2 regions of the Brevibacterium sanguinis genome follow, and region 1 is predicted to be linked to the other one. Evidence: predicted binding sites of a transcription regulator. Region 1 holds the regulator's gene; the other holds the start of a gene.
What was found. The regulator HspR, encoded in region 1, represses chaperone genes until heat shock. The targets are predictions, from matches to a motif close to AAGTTGAGTCNNNNNGACTCAACTT.

Region 1 (9,584 bases):
CATTCGCACTGTCGTCCCGCCGCCCACTTCGTCACCCGCAGTCGGACCGGTGGCGGCGTCTCTCCTGCCGAAGAGCATCGCCGTATCGAGCACCGAGGCGGATCCGAGGACGCCCGGCAGTGGATCGGTTCCGTCGACATCGAGGTCCTCGACGAAATACGGCCTCCCCGTGCAGTCGCGCACATCGGTGCTGCTCCGCAGAGACCCGCCGACCTCGCCCGAGCGCCCGAGCACGATCGTCTCCCGCAGACGCACCGTCGCCTCGGCGCCGATGCGCACCCGCGTCGACCTGCGCACCCGCGCCCCCGACGCGACGACGAACGGGAACGTCTCCCAGATGAGACCGCCGGCCGCGCCCACCTCGATGTCGACGTCCCACCGTGACTCCGCCCCATCGGTCGGGTAGGCGACCGTGCCCCCGACGTCTTCGATGACGAGGCGGCATCCTTGCCCGACCCGGATGCCGATCGTCACCGCATCCTCGCCGAGGAGCGCCGCACCTCCGGCGACGATCGCCACATGCGCGCGCCCTCCGGCCGCGCGGGAGATCAGCCGCGGCTGCATGAGACCGGGAGCCAGACGCACCTGCGGAAGCTCGCGCCCGGCGACCAGGTCGACGGCGATGTGCGTCATCCCCGGCCATCTGCAGGCACCCGATCCGCTGGGGTCCGAACGCCGCCGTCTGCGTGCTCGAGAGGGTCGGGGCCGCCGGCACCGTCTTGGCCGGCACCGTCGCGGTCAGGATCGTCCGCGTGCCCGTGGCCCTCGCTTTCGGCGTGCGAGTGCATGTATCCCCCGTCCTCATCGGCATGGAAATGCGGTGCCATCGGACCCGGATCCTGCGGTTCGTGCGCCCCGGACCGATGCGTCTCGAGCAGCGCGAGCAGCCATGACCGCAGGCGCGCGACGGACTCCTCATCGGTGCGCGAGAGCCCGAGCACCGGGCCCTGCTCACGTGCCGCCTCGGCGTCGGAGATCATCTGCTCGACGTCGACGCCCACGTACGGCGCGAGGTCGGTCTTGTTGACGACGAGGAGATCGGCGCGCCCGATGCCGGGGCCGCCCTTGCGCGCCACATCGCCACCGCCGGCGACGTCGAGGACGAAGATCTGGGCGTCGATGAGCGCCGGCGAGAACGTCGCAGTGAGGTTGTCACCGCCGGATTCGACGAGCACGAGGTCGAGCGGATCGAAATCGGCTTCGAGCTCCTCGACTCCCGCGAGGTTGGCCGTGACGTCGTCGCGGATCGCCGTGTGAGGGCAGGCACCGGTCTCGATGGCGCGGATCCGGTCGGGATCGAGCACCCCGGCGGCCCTGAGCAGCCGGGCATCCTCGTCGGTGTAGATGTCGTTGGTGATCACCCCGATGCGGATCTCCTCGGCCAGGGTGCGGCAGATCATCGCGATGAGCGAACTCTTGCCGGTGCCCACGGGGCCGGCGACTCCGAGTCGCAGGGAACGATGCGGGGTGGGGAACTCAGGCACGGAACAGCCTCCTCGGCAGTGCGGACTGGGCCTCTGCCCAGTCCTCGATGAGCGGTGCCCCGGCAGCGGGAATCGCTGCGGGGTCGGTGAGCGTCGCCAGATCGGCGACACAGGGCTCGAAGGCGGTGCACGCCTCGAGCACCCAACCGGTGGCCGCAAGCGGATCCATCGGTTCGAGTTTGAGCATCGCAGCGGCGACCGTCTGCGCATCGTCGTAGGCGACGAGGCGAACGAGGTCGGCTGCCGGGATCCCGGCGGCTGCGGCGATGGCGCCGAGCACCACAGGACGCGGAAGTCCGCGTCGCGGCAGCACCGGGTCCACCTCGGGCCACAGCGTGACCGCCACGCGACGCAGTCCCGCACCGAGCACCTCGGCGATCTCCCGCAGTGCCGGGCTGGGAGTGCGCGCCGCCCATTCGTCGCTGATGTCGGCGAGGATCGCACCGGACTCCCGGTCGCGCCCGCCGCCGCGGTCGATCTCAGCTCCGACGACGCGAGCGCCGATCAGGGCATGGCGGGTGACGACGGCGGTGCCGGCCTCCACGCGGACGACGGTGCGCATCCGCGCGCGCATGTAGGCTGCGACCTCCCTCGGCGCGAGCCCATGGCGCAGTCCGGCTTCGACGCCGTTCGAGGTCACGTGCGCTCCCGCGGGCAGGCGGGCGTCGGCGAGGAGCATGATGATCGCCGAGGCGGCCCCGGGCCCCAGCGCGTCGAGCGTCACCGTGTCCATCAGAACATCTGGTAGAGCTGGGCGAGCGGCAGCGCATGTGCGGGTGCCGCGGTGACGAGGTCGCCGTCGATGGCGATCTGGAACGTGTCCGGGTCGATGTCGATGGTGGGACGGACGTCGTTGTTGCGCATGTCCGCCTTCCCGATCCCCCGCGTCGGCGCGACGGCACGCAGCTCCCGGCGCAGGCCCAAGCGCTCCCGCAGCCCGCTGTCGAGGGCGGCCGGAGCGACGAACGACACCGAGGTCGTCGCCCCGAGGGCATCCCCGAAAGCCGGCCGCATGAGCACCGGCTGCGGGGTCGGAATCGACGCGTTCGGATCGCCGAGACCGGCCCAGGCGATCGCCCCGCCCTTGATGACGAGGTCGGGGCGGACGCCGAAGAAGCGCGGATCCCACAGCACGAGATCGGCCATCTTCCCGACTTCGACGGAACCGAGGTGCGCATCGACCCCATGGGCGATCGCCGGATTGATCGTGTACTTCGCCACGTACCGGCGTGCCCGCTCATTGTCGGCCGGCATCGTCTCGCCGAGGCGCCCCCGCCGCAGCTTCATCGCGTGGGCGACCTGCCAGGTGCGGGTGATGACCTCGCCGATGCGGCCCATCGCCTGAGCGTCCGAGGAGGTGATCGACAGGGCGCCGAGGTCGTGGAGGATGTCCTCGGCGGCGATCGTCGTCGCCCGGATGCGCGATTCGGCGAAGGCGAGGTCCTCGGGCACGCTGGGGTTGAGGTGGTGGCAGACCATGAGCATGTCGAGGTGCTCGGCGACGGTGTTGACCGTGTGCGGAAGAGTCGGATTGGTCGAACCGGGGATGATGTTCTCCAGCGCGGCGATCGAGAGGATGTCGGGGGCATGGCCGCCGCCGGCGCCTTCGACGTGGAAGGCGTGGATGCTGCGCCCGGCGATCGCGGCGATCGTCGACTCGACGAAGCCCGACTCGTTGAGCGAGTCCGAGTGGAGTGCGACCTGCAGGCCGTGATCGTCGGCGGCGCGCAGCGCGGCGTCGATCGCGGCCGGTGTCGCGCCCCAGTCCTCATGGATCTTGTACCCTGCCGCCCCGCCGAGGGCCTGTTCGGCCAGACCCGCGGCGGAGACAGTGTTGCCTTTGCCGAGGAGGAGGACGTTGACCGGCAGTGCGTCGAGTGCGCGCAGCATCATCCCCAGATGCCACGCTCCGGGCGTCACCGTCGTCGCCTTGCTCCCCTCCGACGGCCCCGTTCCGCCGCCGACCACGGTGGTGATTCCGGTGGCGAGCGCCTCATGGATCTGCGACGGCGACAGCAGGTGGACGTGCGAGTCGATCCCACCGGCGGTGAGGATCCGGCCCTCGCCGGAGATGACGTCGGTCGACGGGCCGATCTGCAGACCCGGATCGACCCCGTCGGCGATGTCGGGGTTGCCCGCCCGGCCCAGAGCCGTGATCACGCCGTCGCGGATGCCGACGTCGGTGCGGATGATCCCCCACCAGTCGAGGACGATGACATTCGTGATCACGGTGTCCGGTGCCCCCTCGACGCGCGTCGTCGTGCCCTGGAGCATCGATTCGCGAATCGACTTGCCCCCGCCGAAGACCGCTTCGTCACCGCCGAATGTCCGATCGTCCTCGATCTCGATCCACAGGTCGGTGTCCCCGAGGCGGACGTGGTCCCCGGTCGTCGGTCCGTAGAGAGAGGCGTAGCGCTGAGCGGAGATCTCAGCCATCAGAACCGCCCGTGGGAATCTGCAGTCCGGGCACCCGGGCACGACCGCCGAGGCGGACGATCGGCACGGTCCGCGACGCCCCCGGTTCGAACCGGATCGAGGTCCCGGCCGGAATGTCGAGCCGGCAGCCCTCGGCCCGAGCCCGGTCGAACGCCAATGCGGCGTTGACATCGGGCAGGTGGAAGTGCGATCCGATCTGCACCGGACGATCTCCCGTGTTCTCGATGGTGATGCTGCCGGTGTCCGCCTCGGCGGCGCGTGCGTTGAGGAGGCGGGTGCCCTCGCGCACCCGCACGGCTCCCGGCCCGTGGTCTCTCGTGCCTGCCATGACGCGGTCCTGTCAGTCGATGGGATTGTGGATGGTGACGAGCTTGCGCCCGTCGGGGAACGTGGCCTCGACCTGGACGTCGTGGAGCATCGGCGCCACATCGTCCATGACATCGTCGCGACTGAGGACCTCCCGCCCGGTGACCATGAGCTCCTCGACCGCGGCCCCCTCACGCGCCCGCTCGATCACCCACGTGCTCAGCAGCGCAACGGATTCGGGATAGTTGAGCGGAACCCCCCGCGACAGGCGATCGCGGGCGACCATGCCGGCGACGGAGAGCAGCAGCTTCTCCGTGTCCCCCGGTGTGAAATGCATCAGCGCTCCCGGACAGGGTCGGCCGGCAGGACATGTTCGCCGAGGCGGTCGGTCGACAGTGCCAGCGAGCTGAGATAGAGCGTCTCCCCGTTCGGTCCGGTCTTCGCCGAGGCGATCATGTCGGGACGCTCGAACTCCATCTCCGTGACGTGGCACCACAGGGTCGCATCCGTGGGGTTGCCGTGGTCGTCATACATCGGCACGTCGATGCCGTCGTCCTGTCGACGCAGGTAGAAGCGCCCCCGGGTGATGATCGCCATGAGCGGTGTGGCGACGATGGCGATGCCGACGGCGAAGAGCGGGGAGAACGGCTGGACCGCGGCCCCGAAGGCACCGAAGTAGATGGCGATGGACACCCCACCGGAGAGCACGAGGGAGACGACGCCGACCGGGTTCCAGTCGTAGAGCATGCCGCGCCTGAACTCCGGGGTCTTCGGTGAGAGTCCCAGCACGTACTTGTTGATGGCGATGTCCGCGGCGACGACGCAGATCCACGACATCGCGAGGTTGGCGTAGAAGCTGAGGATCGCGTTGAGGAAGTCGAACATGTTGAGCTCCATGAGCGCCAGAGCGAAGAGCAGGTTGACGACGAGGAAGGTGATCCGCCCGGGGTAGCGCTTGGTGATCCGGGTGTATGCGTTCGTCCACGCCAGTGACCCGGAGTAGGCGTTCGTCACGTTGATCTTCACCTGGGAGATGACGACGAGGACGACGGCGAGCAGCAGGGCGAGCCATTGCGGCATCATCTGCTCGTAGGTGGCGAGCAGCTGCTGGACCGGCTCGGTCGCGAATCCGGTGGCCCCGGGCACGTTGGCGATGAGGTAGACGGCGAGGAACATGCCGATGATCTGCTTGATCGCACCGAAGATCACCCAGCCCGGACCGGCGAGGATCACCGCCGTCCACCAGCTGCGACGGTTGGCCGGAGTGCGCGGGGGCATGAATCGCAGGTAGTCGATCTGCTCGGCGATCTGGGCAATGAGCGAGAGGCAGACTCCGGCGGCGAGCATGGCCGAGGCGAAGTTCGCGCTCTCGCCGCTCTCGCCCTGGTACGCGAAGAAGGTGCTCACGGATTCCGGTTGGAAGGCGATGAGGTAGCCGACGGGGACGACCATGAGGACGAGCCAGAGCGGTGTCGTCGAGACCTGCAGTCGGGCCAGCGCCTTCATGCCGAAGATGACGAGCGGGAAGATGATGACGGTGGAGAGGAGGTAGCCGAGCGGGCGCGGGATGCCGAGTCCCAAATAGAGCCCTTGGGCCATGATCGATCCCTCGAGGGCGAAGAAGATGAACGTGAAGGTGGCGAAGATGATGTTCGTGATCACAGAGCCGTAGTACCCGAACCCTGCGCCGCGGGTGATGAGATCGAGGTCGAGGTTGTAGCGCGCGGCGTAGAAGGCCAGGGGCCAGCCGGTGAGGAAGATGATGATGGCCGCCGTGAGGATGCCGAGGATGCCGTTGGCTGTGCCGTGAGCCAGGCCGATGCTCGCGCCGATCGAGAAGTCAGCGAGATACGCGATGCCGCCCAGTGCACTCGTCGCCACCACGGCCGGTGCCCACGTGCGGTAGGAGCGCGGCGCGAATCTCAGAGTGTAGTCCTCGAGACTCTCGCGCGCTGCGGCCTTCGCCTCGCGGCTCGTCCCCGGTGGCGCCGTCGACTTGTCTGCAGACATCGTCATGGTGGTCTCCTCGGTCGCTCGTCGATCTCAACAGCGCCCATCCTGACAGTCGATTGTTTCGTCCCGTGGCGAGCAACGTTTCGCCTGTGTTTCGACAGCGGACAGTGCCGCGCACCAGGTGCCCTGGTAGGCGCAGTGCGCTCACACGACTCTGGCCGCCGGACGGTTGCCTGTCGTGAGTTCTCGCAACCCATGACTCGCGCCCTCTGAGGCTCCCACCCTCGCAGCCTCACGTTGCGGCTCATCCTGGTTCGAGCGGCTCTGTTCAAAACGTGAGCCGCCCAAAACAGGATGAGCCAAAGCGACGTTCGGGTGGTTCGGCGGGGTTACACAGGTCGAGCGATGTCGGCGAAACGGGCGTGTGCCGGACAAGCGACCTCCCCACGCGCAACGCCGGTGGAATCCGGGTCGGGGCCCGGTTTGCGCCAGTTGAGACTGAGATGGCCAAGGCAGCCTTGGCCATCTCAGAGCGAACTGGCCACAACCCGATCCGGGCATGAGAAAGGGGCGGATCGCTCCGCCCCTGGAAATGATGCTCCGCCCCTGGTCACAGCCACCCGTTGCCGCTCAGGCTGCCGTCACAGCCGCTCGGTGCCGCTCAAATTTCCCTCACGCCTTCGCCGGGCCGCGCACTCTTCGGGTGGTGAAATCGTCGTAGAGCACGACGGCACCGGCCTCCGATTCGGCGGTGACCTTGGGTCGCCGGCCGCGCGCGATCGAGACGACATCGCCGCCGGAACCGGCAGCGAAGACACGCGAATCGCGTTCGCGTGCCGCCGCCTCGGCGAGGACCTCCTCCTCGAGTTCCCGGTTCCGGCTGCGCAGGGCGTCGATCTGGTTCTGCATCTCCATGATCTTCTTGATCCCGACGAGGTTGACCCCCTCGTCCTTCGAGAGATGCTGGATCAGGCGCAGCTTGGCGATGTCCCGCCCCGAGTAGCGTCGGCCCTTGCCGGCCGTGCGCTGCGGGGTGACGAGACCCATCCGGTCATACTGCCGCAGGGTCTGCGGGTGCATCCCCGCCAATTCCGCCGCCACCGAGATGACGTAGAGCGCTGCGCTCTGAGAGAACTGCATCCTGCCTCACTGCCTCAGCTTGCCTTGGCCCGATCGAGCAGGCCGGCACGCGGGTCGTCGGATTCCGTCGCCGCCTTGTAGGCTTCGACGGCTTCCTTCGCTTCCTTCGAGAGGTTCTTCGGCGCGACGATCTCGACGGTGACGAGCAGATCGCCCGTGCCCTTCTTCGTCTTCACGCCCTTGCCGCGCACCCGCAGGGTCCGACCCGAGGGCGTGCCCGCGGGGATCTTCACCTTCACCGGCTGACCGCCGAGCGTGGGCACCTTGACCTCGGCGCCGAGCGCCGCCTCGTCGAAGCTCACCGGCAGGTCCATCCGCAGGTTGTCCCCGTCGCGGGTGAACACCGGGTGGGGCTTGACGTGGACGGTGAGGATGACGTCACCGGGATCGCCGCCGTTCGGGCTCTGCTTGCCCTTGCCGGCCAGTCGGATCTTCTGTCCGTCCTTGACGCCGATCGGGGTGCGCACGGTCAGCGGCTTGCCGCCGGGCATCTGCAGCTTCACGGATGCGCCGTTGGCCGCCTCGGTGAAGCTGAGGTTCGTCGAGGACTTGATGTCCCCGCCCTTGACCGGTGGCGAATATCCGCCGCCGAAGCCCGTGTCGTAACCGCCGCCGTAGCCGCCGTACGACCCGCCGCCGAACCCGTTGAGGAGATCGGCGAGATCCGGGGGCACGTCGCCGTAGCCGCTGCCGCCGCCGAACCCGCCGCCGCTGTAGGTCGTCCGGGTCCGGGTGCGCCCGCCGCCTCCGAAGAGGTCGGAGAACACGTCGTCGAAGCCGCCGCCGGCTCCCCCGGCACCACCGGCGCCGGCGCTGAACCTGGCACCGCTGCCCATGGCGCGGACCTGGTCGTACTGTTCGCGCGATTCCTTGTTCGACAGCACCTGGTGGGCCTGTCCGATCTCCTTGAACTTGGCCTCCGCCTCGGCGTCCCCCGGATTCGCGTCCGGATGGTACTTCCGCGCGAGCTTGCGGTAGGCCTTCTTGATCTCGGAGTCCGACGCGTCCTTGGAGACGCCGAGGGTCTTGTAGAAGTCCTTCTCGAACCAGTCGTTCTGCGGTCCGGTACTCATCTGGCACCTCCCTTCTTCTCAGTCCTGTTGTGCCTGCCGGTGCGTGTCCGCCCCGGCTCTGTCATTCGTCCGTTCATCTGTCTGCTCACAATCCGCAATCCCCGCGAAGGCTTCCCTCCCGGTGATTCCGGACCGTCGCCGAGGCGGTCCCCGCTCCCAGCGTCCGTGGCCGGACGCTGGGGTGGCGGGTCACCTCGGCGAAGGTGGAACGGTCAGTCCTCTGGCTGCTGCACGCCGACGCGGGCCGCGCGGATGATGCGATCACCCATGCGGTAGCCCGGCTGCATGACCATGAACACCGTCGGCACCTCGACTTCGTCCGACGGCTGCTGCATGAGAGCCTCATGCAGGTGCGGATCGAACTCGTCGCCGACTGCGCCGTACTGCTCGACGCCGACCTTGGCCAGCGCGTCGATGAGCTTGTTCACGTGGGCCTCGAAGGGCCCGGAGACGTCGCCGTTCTCCTGCGCCAGACGCACCTCGTCGAGGACGGGAACCAAGGCCTCGACGACCTTGACGGTTCCGCCCACGGACGCCCGCTCGCGTTCGCGATCGGCGCGCATCCGGTAGGCCGCGTACTCGGCGTTGATGCGCTTGAGGTCGGCGAGGTGGGCCGCGGCCTCGGAGCCGGGAGCGGGTTCGCTGCCGGCCGCCTCGGTGTCGTTGAGCGATGAGGCGTCGGCCGGGATCTCGACACCGAGGTCGCTGGCGTCGGCCAGCACCTCCTCGGTGTCGGCTCCCTCACCGGACTCCCCCGAAGCCGACTGCGGGTCGGCTTCGGGACGGAGCTCACCGGTCTCGGGATCGACCCGACGCTTGTCATGGAAGGTGAAGCCTGGCTCCTCGGACGACGGATCGTTGCCCTCGGTCGTCATTACTTCTTCCCCTCGTCCTCATCATCATCCACGACCTCGGCGTCGACGACATCGTCGTCGGCACCGGTGCCTGCGTCGCTGCTGCCCTGGTCGGCACCACCGGCAGCGCCACCGGCCGCGCCGGACTCCTGCTGCTGGTAGATGGCCTCACCGATCTTCTGCTGCTTCTCGGTGAGCGTGTCGAACGCCTTCTTCACGGCGTCGTCGTCTTCGCCGTTGAGAGCTTCCTTGACAGCATCGACGTCGCCCTGGAGCTCGGTCTTGATGTCCTCGGGCAGCTTGTCGGCGTTGTCGTCGAGCAGCTTCTGCGTCTGGTA
Region 2 (9,584 bases), on a different contig from region 1:
CGCGCCCTCGTCGACGCTGCGGGAGGTCATCCCCGGCAACCTGCTCTCGCAGTACATGATCCCGATGTGGGGACAGTCGTGGAGCGTGTTCGCCCCCGAACCGATCAACGGCGACTACTACTTCGACGTCCGCGCCGTCGTCTCCACCCCGGACGGCGGAGAGGAGACGACGGACTGGGTGCGGGCGACCGATGTCGAACTCGACCACTCGACGTACAAGCTCTTCCCGCCGCGCTCAGCCGGCCTCGGCATCAGTGTGGCCTCCGATCTCAAGGGATCGTGGGACGACCTCAGCGACGACCACAAGTCGATCGTCGCACTCGACTACTTCCGGGGAGAGGACTCGGTCGAGCGGCTGACGACGAAGCTCGACGAGTACGCCGACCCCGACGGCGTGGTCGACGACTACCTGGCGGACGAGAACACGGCGACGGCGTACGCGACGCAGGTCGCGCTCGCCGTCTGGGGCGAGGATGTGCAGCGGGTCCAGTTCCTCGCGGCCCGGCAGAACGTCGTGCCGTTCGCGCAGCGCAACGACAAGGATGCCGAGCGTCCCGCGGTCCAGCCCGCCACCGTCGGCTGGCGGGCGCTGACCTTCGCCGATGACCAATCGAATGAGGACTTCGCGGACTACTTCTGCGCCTCGGACACAGTGAGGTGCGTCAGTGAGCAGTGAGACACCGGCCGGGAAGAGGACCACGACGTCGTCGGACGCAGTCTCGGCGGATGACGCGACGGCTGCGGGTGCGACGTCAGGGGGCGCAGCGCACGCTCGTGCACAGCAAGCGACTGTGGACCGGGACGACCACAGCGGCGGCACTGACGGCTCCGGCGGCGCTGACCGCACCAACGGCTCTGACAGCACCGACACCCTCGAGAGCAGCCACCACAGCGACGGCGCCGACCGCTCATCGACCGATGGCGCCGCTGACGGCTCGGCCACCCCTGTCGCCGCCCGCATCGTGACGAAGCTCGCCAGCGGATGGAACTGGCTCGAGGAGATGCTCACCGGCCGCTACCACGCGACCTACGGACTCGCCGTCACCCGCATCCTCATCGGAGTGACGGGGCTCGGGCTCATCCTCACGAACTTCGCGGCCCGCAACTATGCCTTCGGCGTCGGGGCGGCCTGGAACGGCGAGATCGCCGAACCCCAGAGCGACTTCCCGAACATCTGGCTGTTCTCCCTCTTCCACCGGGCGGTGACGAACCCGCCGCTGTTCACGGCGATGATCATCGGCCTCGCCGTGCTCGCCGTGACGATCATCCTCGGCTGGCGCACCCGCATCATCCTGCCGTTCTACCTCGTGGCCTGGGTGAGCTTCATCGAGCTCAACGACAGTGCCGGCGACCAGGGCGACAACGCCTACCGGATCTTCCTCATCGCGCTCCTCTTCGCCGACACGACGCGACGCTGGTCCCTCGACTCCCGCCGCCACCGGAAGCGCTTCGGCACCCTCCCGGCAGCCGCCGACGGCCCGTGGATCCTCATCATGGCGAACAACCTCGCGATCGTCGTGCTCGCCTTCCAGGTCTGCGCGATCTACATGTCCGGGGGACTCTACAAGGCCGGCGGCCAGGCGTGGCAGCACGGCTACGCGGTCTACAACCCGCTGCAGACCCTCCAGTTCGGCACCTGGCCGGTGCTCTCCGACCTCGTCACCGCGTGGGGGCCCGGCGTCGTCGTCATCTCGTGGGGGTCGATCCTCTTCCAGTGCGCCTTCCCGTTCATGCTCTTCAACCGCTACACGAGGGTCGTCGCGCTCCTCGGCATCCTCTCGTTCCACCTCGGCATCGCCCTCCTCATGGGCCTGCCGTGGTTCTCGCTGACGATGATCGCCGTCGACGCGATTTTCATCAAGGACAGCAGCTACGAGAAGCTCAGCGCACTCCTGCGACGCTGGTGGTCGTCAACGGGCATAGGCTCCCGGAGCGGTGCCCGACAGACCGGCTGAGCGCGGCAGGCCGGCTGAGCGCTGCACCCTCACCGAGGTGGCCGCAGACGCAGCGACAGACACAACGAGGGGGCGACCGGTGCGGTCGCCCCCTCGTCCAATCTGTGCTCACTTCTTCGCGTGCAGCTCCAGTCCTGTCGTGTCGGCGTGCACCGGCATCGTCACTTCGACGGTGTCGCCGTCCTGGACGTCACCGGCGAGCATCGCACGGGCGAGCTTGTCGCCGATCTCGCGCTGCACGAGGCGACGCAGCGGACGCGCGCCGTAGGCGGGATCGTAGCCTTCGAGCGCCAGCCAGTCCTTCGCCTCCTGCGTGACGTCGAGCGTGATCCGGCGGTCGGCCAGACGCTTGTCCATGCTCTTGATCTGCAGGTCGACGATCGAGGTCAGCTCGTCGTTGCTCAGCGCATCGAAGAGCACGATGTCGTCGAGGCGGTTGAGGAACTCGGGCTTGAACGCCGAGGCGACGACGTCCATGACCGCGTCCTTCTGCTCCTGCTCGGTCATCGCTTGATCGACGAGGAACTGCGAACCGAGGTTCGAGGTGAGGATGAGGATCGTGTTCCGGAAGTCGACCGTGCGGCCCTGACCATCCGTGAGACGACCGTCATCGAGCACCTGCAGGAGGATGTCGAAGACGCTCGGGTGCGCCTTCTCCACCTCATCGAGGAGGACGACGGAGTACGGCCGACGGCGCACCGCCTCGGTGAGCTGACCGCCCTCGTCGTAGCCGACGTAGCCGGGAGGCGCACCGACGAGCCGCGAGACCGTGTGCTTCTCGCCGTACTCGCTCATGTCGATGCGGATGAGGGCCTTCTCGTCGTCGAAGAGGAAGTCGGCCAGCGACTTCGCGAGCTCCGTCTTGCCGACACCCGTGGGGCCGAGGAAGAGGAACGAACCGGTCGGGCGATCCGGGTCGGAGACCCCGGCCCGGGACCGGCGGATCGCATCGGAGACCGCTGCAACCGCGTCCTTCTGCCCGATGAGTCGCTTGCCCAGCTCGTTCTCGGCGCCGAGGAGCTTCTCGACCTCGCCCTGCATGAGACGTCCGGCGGGGATGCCGGTCCACGAGGCGACGACCTCGGCGATGTCGTTGGCCGTGACCTTGTCGCTGACCATCGGATCCGAGCTCTGCCCGGCATCGGCTTCGGCCTCTTCGGCTTCGGCCTCGGCGATCTCCTTCTGCACGGCGGGGATCTCCCCGTAGAGCAGGCGGGACGCCGTCTCCAGGTCGGTGTCGCGCTGGGCCTTCTCGGCCTGCGACCGCAGCTCGTCGAGCTTCGTCTTCAGCTCACCGACCCGGTTGAGGCCGGCCCGCTGGGATTCCCACGTCGCCTCGAGGGCACGGAGGTTCTCCTCCTTGTCGGCGAGGTCGGCGCGCAGATTGCTCAGGCGCTCCTGCGACGCGGAGTCCGTCTCCTTCGACAGCGCCATCTCCTCCATCTTCAGACGGTCGACCGAGCGGCGCAGCTCGTCGATCTCCGCCGGAGCGGAGTCGATCTCCATGCGCAGCCGGCTGGCCGCCTCGTCGACGAGGTCGATCGCCTTGTCCGGCAGCTGACGGCCGGTGATGTACCGGTTCGACAGACCCGCCGCGGCGACGAGCGCGCCGTCGTTGATCGAGACCTTGTGGTGGGCCTCGTAGCGCTCCTTGAGACCGCGGAGGATCGCGATCGTGTCCTCGACGCTCGGCTCCCCGACGTAGACCTGCTGGAAGCGACGCTCGAGCGCCGGATCCTTCTCGATGTTCTCGCGGTACTCGTCGAGGGTCGTCGCGCCGATGAGCCGCAGCTCGCCGCGGGCGAGCATCGGCTTGAGCATGTTGCCGGCGTCCATCGAGGAGTCGCCGCCGGCACCGGCGCCGACGATCGTGTGGAGCTCGTCGATGAACGTGATGATCTGGCCGTCGGCGTTCTTGATCTCCTCGAGCACCGCCTTGAGCCGCTCCTCGAACTCGCCGCGGTACTTCGCGCCGGCCACCATGGCCGAGAGGTCGAGGCTGATGAGCGTCTTGTCCCGCAGCGACTCGGGCACGTCACCGGCGACGATGCGCTGGGCGAGGCCCTCGACGACGGCCGTCTTGCCGACTCCGGGCTCGCCGATGAGGACGGGGTTGTTCTTCGTCCGGCGGGAGAGCACCTGGATGACGCGACGGACTTCCTTGTCGCGGCCGATGACGGGATCGAGCTTCCCCTCGCGCGCGGCGGCGGTGAGGTCGATGCCGAACTTCTCGAGCGACTGCATCGTGTCCTCGGGGTTCTCCGAGGTCACCTTCTTGCCTCCGCGCAGCTCCGGCAGAGCCGCGAGCAGGGCGTCGCGGCTGGCGCCGTTGGCGCGCAGCGCATCGCCGGAGCCGTCATGGCCGCCGGCGGCGGCGAGCAGCAGATGCTCGGTGGAGACGTACTGGTCTCCGAGCGAGGTCATCTCCTCCTGCGCCTGGTTCATCAGCTCGAGGGCGGCCCGGGACAGGCTCGGCTGCGCCACGGACTGTCCGCTCACGGTGGGGAAGCCGCCGATGACGGCGGCGACCGCGGTGAGCACGGTGTTGCGGTCAGCGCCGACATTCGCCAGGAGGTTCGAGGCGAGAGAATCGGGCTGCTCGAGCAGTGCGGCCACGATGTGGGCGGGCTCGACCTGGTTGTTGTGGCGCGCAACGACGTCGTTGACTGCCGTCTGCAGCGCCTCTCGCGATTTGGTGGTCATCTGTGCGTCCATGCGCATCTCCTCAACAGTGGTGGATTGTGCTTCTCTCTGGTGCAACGCCTCCAAAGTTGAGTCTATTCCACTCAACTTTGATTTTCGAGGGTCAGTTCACACAAGCGATCATGTCAGGGGTCCCATGCCTCCGTCCCGGTCATGACTGCAGCACCGCCTGCAGGTCGAAGCGCCGCAGCACCTTGTCCGCCGCCTCGGGGTCGATGCCGCGTTCGCGGCGGGCCCGGAGCACCTCGTCGCGGGCGGCCTGCATCGCCCGCTTCTGCACGGCGAGGAGCCGCTGGCGGTTCTCCTTGAACTCGGTCGCCTTCTCCGCACTCACCTGATCATCGGGAGTGCCGAGCAGCTGGGTGCGCAGCGTCCTGAACCGGGTCCGCAGCGCCTCGGCGACATCATCGGGCAGGTCGTCATCGGACTGGATCTGCCTGATCGCCGCGGCATACGCGCGCTTCGCGATCTCCTCCGTCTGCCGCCTCTCCTTCTCCGCCTCGTCGTCGATGCCGAGGGCACCGACGACGGCCGGGAACGTCAGGCCCGCGAGGACGAGGGTGACGAGGAGGACGACGGCGGCGGCGACGAGGAGGTAGGAGCGACCGGGGAACGGCTCGCCGGTGTCGGTCAGCTGCGGGATCGACAGGGCCAGGGCGATCGTCGCCAGCCCGCGCATCCCGCCCCAGGTCATGAGCACCGAGTCGCGGACGTTGAGCGGGGCCGCGTCCGGATCCTCCTCCCGGATGCGCTTGCTGATGAGCAGCATGGAGAGCAGGAGCCAGACGAATCGCACGACGATGATGACCGCGGCGATCGCCAGCCCGATGAGCACGGCGCGCCCGAGGTCGGCGTTCTCGGTCTCGATGACGACGCGGAGGTCGAGGCCGATGAGGCCGAACGCGATGCCGGTGATGAGCATCTCGAGGACCTGCCATGTCGTGGCCTGCGTGACGCGTTCAGCGGAGTTGCCCTCGACGTCGCGCCGGCGGACCTCGAGGGCGGCGACGACGACGGCGATGACGCCGCTGGCGTGGAAGTGCTCGGCGAGCAGGTAGACGCCGAAGGGGAGGACGAGGAGGAGGGAGGAGCGGGCGACCGTGTGGTCGATCCGCTCCATCACCCACCACGCGACGAAGACGACGAGCCAGCCGATGGCGATCGCGACGACCGCCGAGAGGACGAAGGCGACGGCGAGGCTGCCGAAGTCGACATCCGTGTCGGCCAGGGCGGCGGCCATCGCGGTCTGGAAGATGACGAGGGAGGCGGCGTCGTTGAACAGGCCCTCGCTCTGCAGGGTGCTCATGATCCGGCGCGGGATCGACACGGTGCCGGCGACCGCGTCGACGGCGACGGGGTCCGGCGGGGCGAGCATCGCGCCGAGGGCGATGGCCGCGGCGATCGTGATCCCCGGGATGAGGAGCAGCGCGGAGCCGGCGACGGCGGCGACCGTGACGCCGACGAGGGCGATGGCCATGCCGAGGATCGTCCGCCACCGGATCGCGAAGAGCGCCCACGAGGTCTTCTGCGCGGCGGCGAAGAGCAGCGGCGGGAGGAAGAGGGGGAGGATGAGCTCGGGATCGATCGTGACATCGGCGAAGGTGGGGATGAACGCGCCGGCGATGCCGACGACGACCATGAGCGCCGGCCAGGGCAGACGGAGCCGCTGTCCGATCCCGACGACGATGCTCGTCGCCGCGCCGAAGCCGATGACCATGAGCAGAGTCGTCATCGGCATCCTCCTGCGGCGGCGTGTGCGAGCAGGCTGTTCGCACAGGTATCGGTTGCGACAGTGCCCATTGTAGGCTCGCGCTCACCGCTTGAGAGGGGAAAGGGTGAGGAAATCGCGGCGCCGAGGCGGGGCCGGGGTGTCGCGGGCCGGTGCGGACCGTGCGATGTCGCGGATGCGGATCGACCACGTGGGCATCCGCGCGGATGCGGGCCCGGCGTCGGCTACAGTGGCACTAGCAGGGCGACGCACAGCGTGCGGGAGAGCGGTTGAAGGGAAGGAGCAGCGGTGGCGATAGTGGTGACCGGCGCAAGCGGCTTCATCGGCGGAGCCATCGCTCGCGCCCTGGCGGCGCGTGACGAGACGGTCTATGCGCTCTGCCGCCGCGACCCGGAGATCCCCGGGGTCAACTTCCACGAGTGGGACATCAGGCAGCCGGCCCCGACCGCGGTGCAGTCGCTGGCGAAGTCCGTCACCGCGGTCTTCCACTGCGCCGGACTCACCGATGTCACCGCGGCCTACGACGACTTCTACGATGTCCGCGTGACCGGCACGCGCCACGTCCTCGACGTCTTCGCCGACGCCCGGATCGTCCACATCTCCTCGACGACGGTCTACTCGCCCACCCAGCCGCACACCGATCTGTGGGAGGAGGCGGGCCCGCAGGATCCGAGCGAGTACCACGACGACTATGCGAAGACGCATGTGCTCGCCGAACAGCTGCTCGCCCGCATCCGCCCGGACGCCGCCGTCCTCCGTCCCGCCGCGGTCTACGGCCCGGGGGAGACGATGCTCATGCCCAGCCTCAGCCACTTCGCGAAGAAGGGCGTGCTCACCCTGCCCGGCGGCGGTCGGCAGAAGATGACGCTGACGGCGATCGACAACCTCGTGCGGGCCGCGCTCGCGTGCCTCGATGTGCCCTCGGCCTCCGGTCCGTTCAACATCGGCGACCCCACGCCGTACCGGCTCAAGGACGCCGTGGCCACGCACTTCGCGCGCATGGGCTATCCGCCGGTCGTCATCGAGGCGATCGCGAAGGACAAGGCCCTCGTCGCGGCGAAGGTCGGGCTCAAGGTCAAGTCCCTCTTCAAGCGCGGCGACAGCGCCCGGCTCTTCCTCGTCGAGTACCTGCAGTTCGACCGGACGTACAACCTCTCCCGGCAGCAGCGCGTCCTCGGCATCTCGACGACGCAGTTCCTCACGCCCTCGCGCTTCCAGCAGGGCCCCGACGCCCCGGACCGGAGCGCCTAGACCGACTGCGCCACGGCCCGTCCGGTCCGCAGCCCCGTGAAGATGCACCCGCCGAGGAACGTCCCCTCGAGCGCGTTGTACCCGTGCATGCCCCCGAAGCCGCTGACCTCACCGGCGGCGAAGAGCCCGGGGATCGGCGTCCCGTCGGACGCGAGCACCTCACCCTCGAGGTTCGTCTCGAGCCCGCCGAGGGTCTTGCGTGAGAGGATCCCCAGCCGCACCGCAATGAGCGGGCCGTGCGCGGGATCGAGGATCTCATGCGGTGGCGCCACCCGCACGATCCGATCGCCGAGGTAGCGGCGGGCTCCGTGGATCGCCTGCACCTGCGGGTCCTTCGAGTAGGGGTTGGCGACCTCCCGGTCCCGGTCGACGATCTGGGCGACGAGGTGGTCGTGGTCGATGACGGGTCCGCGGGAGCGCGCGTTCATCCCCGCGACGAGCTCCTCGGTCGTGTCCGCGACGACGAAGTCGGCACCGAAGCGCGTGAACGCCTCGACCGGGGCCGGAGCCCCGGTGGACCGGGCGCGCGCGAGGCTCAGCCGCCAGTCCTTGAGCGTGATGTCGGGGTTCTGCTCGGAGCCCGAGAGCGCGAACTCCTTGGCGATGATCGTCTCGTTGAGGACGAACCACGAGTAGTCGTGACCGGTGCCGAGGATCGCCGCCATCGTCCGGTTCGTGTCGAAGCCCGGGTAGTTCGGGGCGGGGAAGCGGTTGCCGGCGGCGTCGAACCACAGCGACGACGGTCCCGGGATGATCCTGATCCCGTGGCCCGGCCAGATCGGATTCCAGTTCTCGATGCCCTCCGTGTACGCCCAGATCCGGTCGCGGTTGATGAGGTTCGCCCCGGCCGCCTGCGCGATGTCGAGCATCCGCCCGTCGACGTGCGCGGGCACGCCGGCCAGCAGGTGGGCGGGGAACTCGCCGAGGCGGTCGGTGGGCCAGAAGCGGCGCAGCAGTTCGGCATTGTGGCCGATCCCGCCGCTGGAGACGATGACGGCGGGAGCGCGGAACTCGAACTCGCCGACCTCCTCGCGGTTCGAGGCCACACCCCTGGCCGTCGGACTCGGGGCGAGCACGTGCCCGCGGATGCCGACGACGGCGCCGTCGGCGACGACGAGTTCGTCGACCCGGTGGCGGAAGCGCAGGTCGACGAGCCCGCGCTCCTCCGCCGCCTCGACGGGTTCCCGGAACACCCGGACCACCTCGGGGCCGGTGCCCCACGTGAGGTGGAACCGGGGTACGGAGTTCCCGTGCTCGGAGGCACCGGACCCACCGCGCTCGGCCCAGCCGACGATCGGGGTGAGCCGCAGACCGAGCCTGCGCAGGTAGTCCCGCTTCTCCCCGGCGGCGAACTCGAGGTAGGCGTCGGCCCACGCGCGCGGCCAGCGGTCCTCGGCCCGGTCGAAGCCCGCCGAGGCGGCCCAGTCCTGCCGCGCGAGGGCGAGGGAGTCCCGGACGCCGAGGCGGCGCTGCTCGGGGGAGTCGACGAGGAACAGGCCGCCGAGCGACCAGTGGGCCTGCCCGCCGAGGTTGGCCCGGTTCTCCTGGTCGACGATGAGCACGGACCTGCCGGCCTGCGTGAGCTCGTGGGCGGCGACGAGCCCGGCGAGGCCGGCTCCGACGATGATCGCGTCCGGGGTCGGTGAGGTGGCGGCGGTGCTCATCGGGCTCGACTCCTTCGTCGGCGGGTGGGGTCAGGCGGTCGGCGAACCATCCGCAGCGTCGAGGATGCCGGACATCCAGGCGATCGCGTCGTCGAACGAGGCGTCGGTCGTCGTCGGATCGACGATCGGCCGGGTGCCGTCGGCGCTCGGGTAGCTGCCGAGGAAGGTCAGGGACCGGGCGACCCGGTGGACGCCGATGAGGGCATCGGAGACCCGAGCTTCGCTGATGTGGCCGAGCAGGTCGATCGAGAACTGGTAGAGGCCGAGGCGGTCGCCGGTCGG

Region 2: a site for HspR is predicted at 4,724-4,748, ahead of clpB (ATP-dependent chaperone ClpB). Genes of this name have one in related genera too.

What each region holds. Positions count from the first base shown of each region.
Region 1 is NZ_BAAAMB010000014.1:160,421-170,004, forward strand. It holds gene ABD154_RS15480 (urease accessory protein UreD) at 1-633, opposite strand, end outside; gene ureG (urease accessory protein UreG) at 630-1,484, opposite strand; gene ABD154_RS15490 (urease accessory UreF family protein) at 1,477-2,217, opposite strand; gene ABD154_RS15495 (urease subunit alpha) at 2,217-3,920, opposite strand; gene ureB (urease subunit beta) at 3,913-4,248, opposite strand; gene ABD154_RS15505 (urease subunit gamma) at 4,261-4,563, opposite strand; gene ABD154_RS15510 (purine-cytosine permease family protein) at 4,563-6,236, opposite strand; gene ABD154_RS15515 (heat shock protein transcriptional repressor HspR) at 6,852-7,319, opposite strand; gene ABD154_RS15520 (DnaJ C-terminal domain-containing protein) at 7,334-8,392, opposite strand; gene ABD154_RS15525 (nucleotide exchange factor GrpE) at 8,605-9,267, opposite strand; gene dnaK (molecular chaperone DnaK) at 9,267-9,584, opposite strand, start outside.
Region 2 is NZ_BAAAMB010000007.1:41,522-51,105, forward strand. It holds gene ABD154_RS08445 (DUF5819 family protein) at 1-676, shown strand, start outside; gene ABD154_RS08450 (HTTM domain-containing protein) at 792-1,955, shown strand; gene clpB (ATP-dependent chaperone ClpB) at 2,064-4,670, opposite strand; gene ABD154_RS08460 (Na+/H+ antiporter) at 4,810-6,390, opposite strand; gene ABD154_RS08465 (NAD-dependent epimerase/dehydratase family protein) at 6,676-7,638, shown strand; gene ABD154_RS08470 (FAD-binding dehydrogenase) at 7,635-9,302, opposite strand; gene pheA (prephenate dehydratase) at 9,333-9,584, opposite strand, start outside.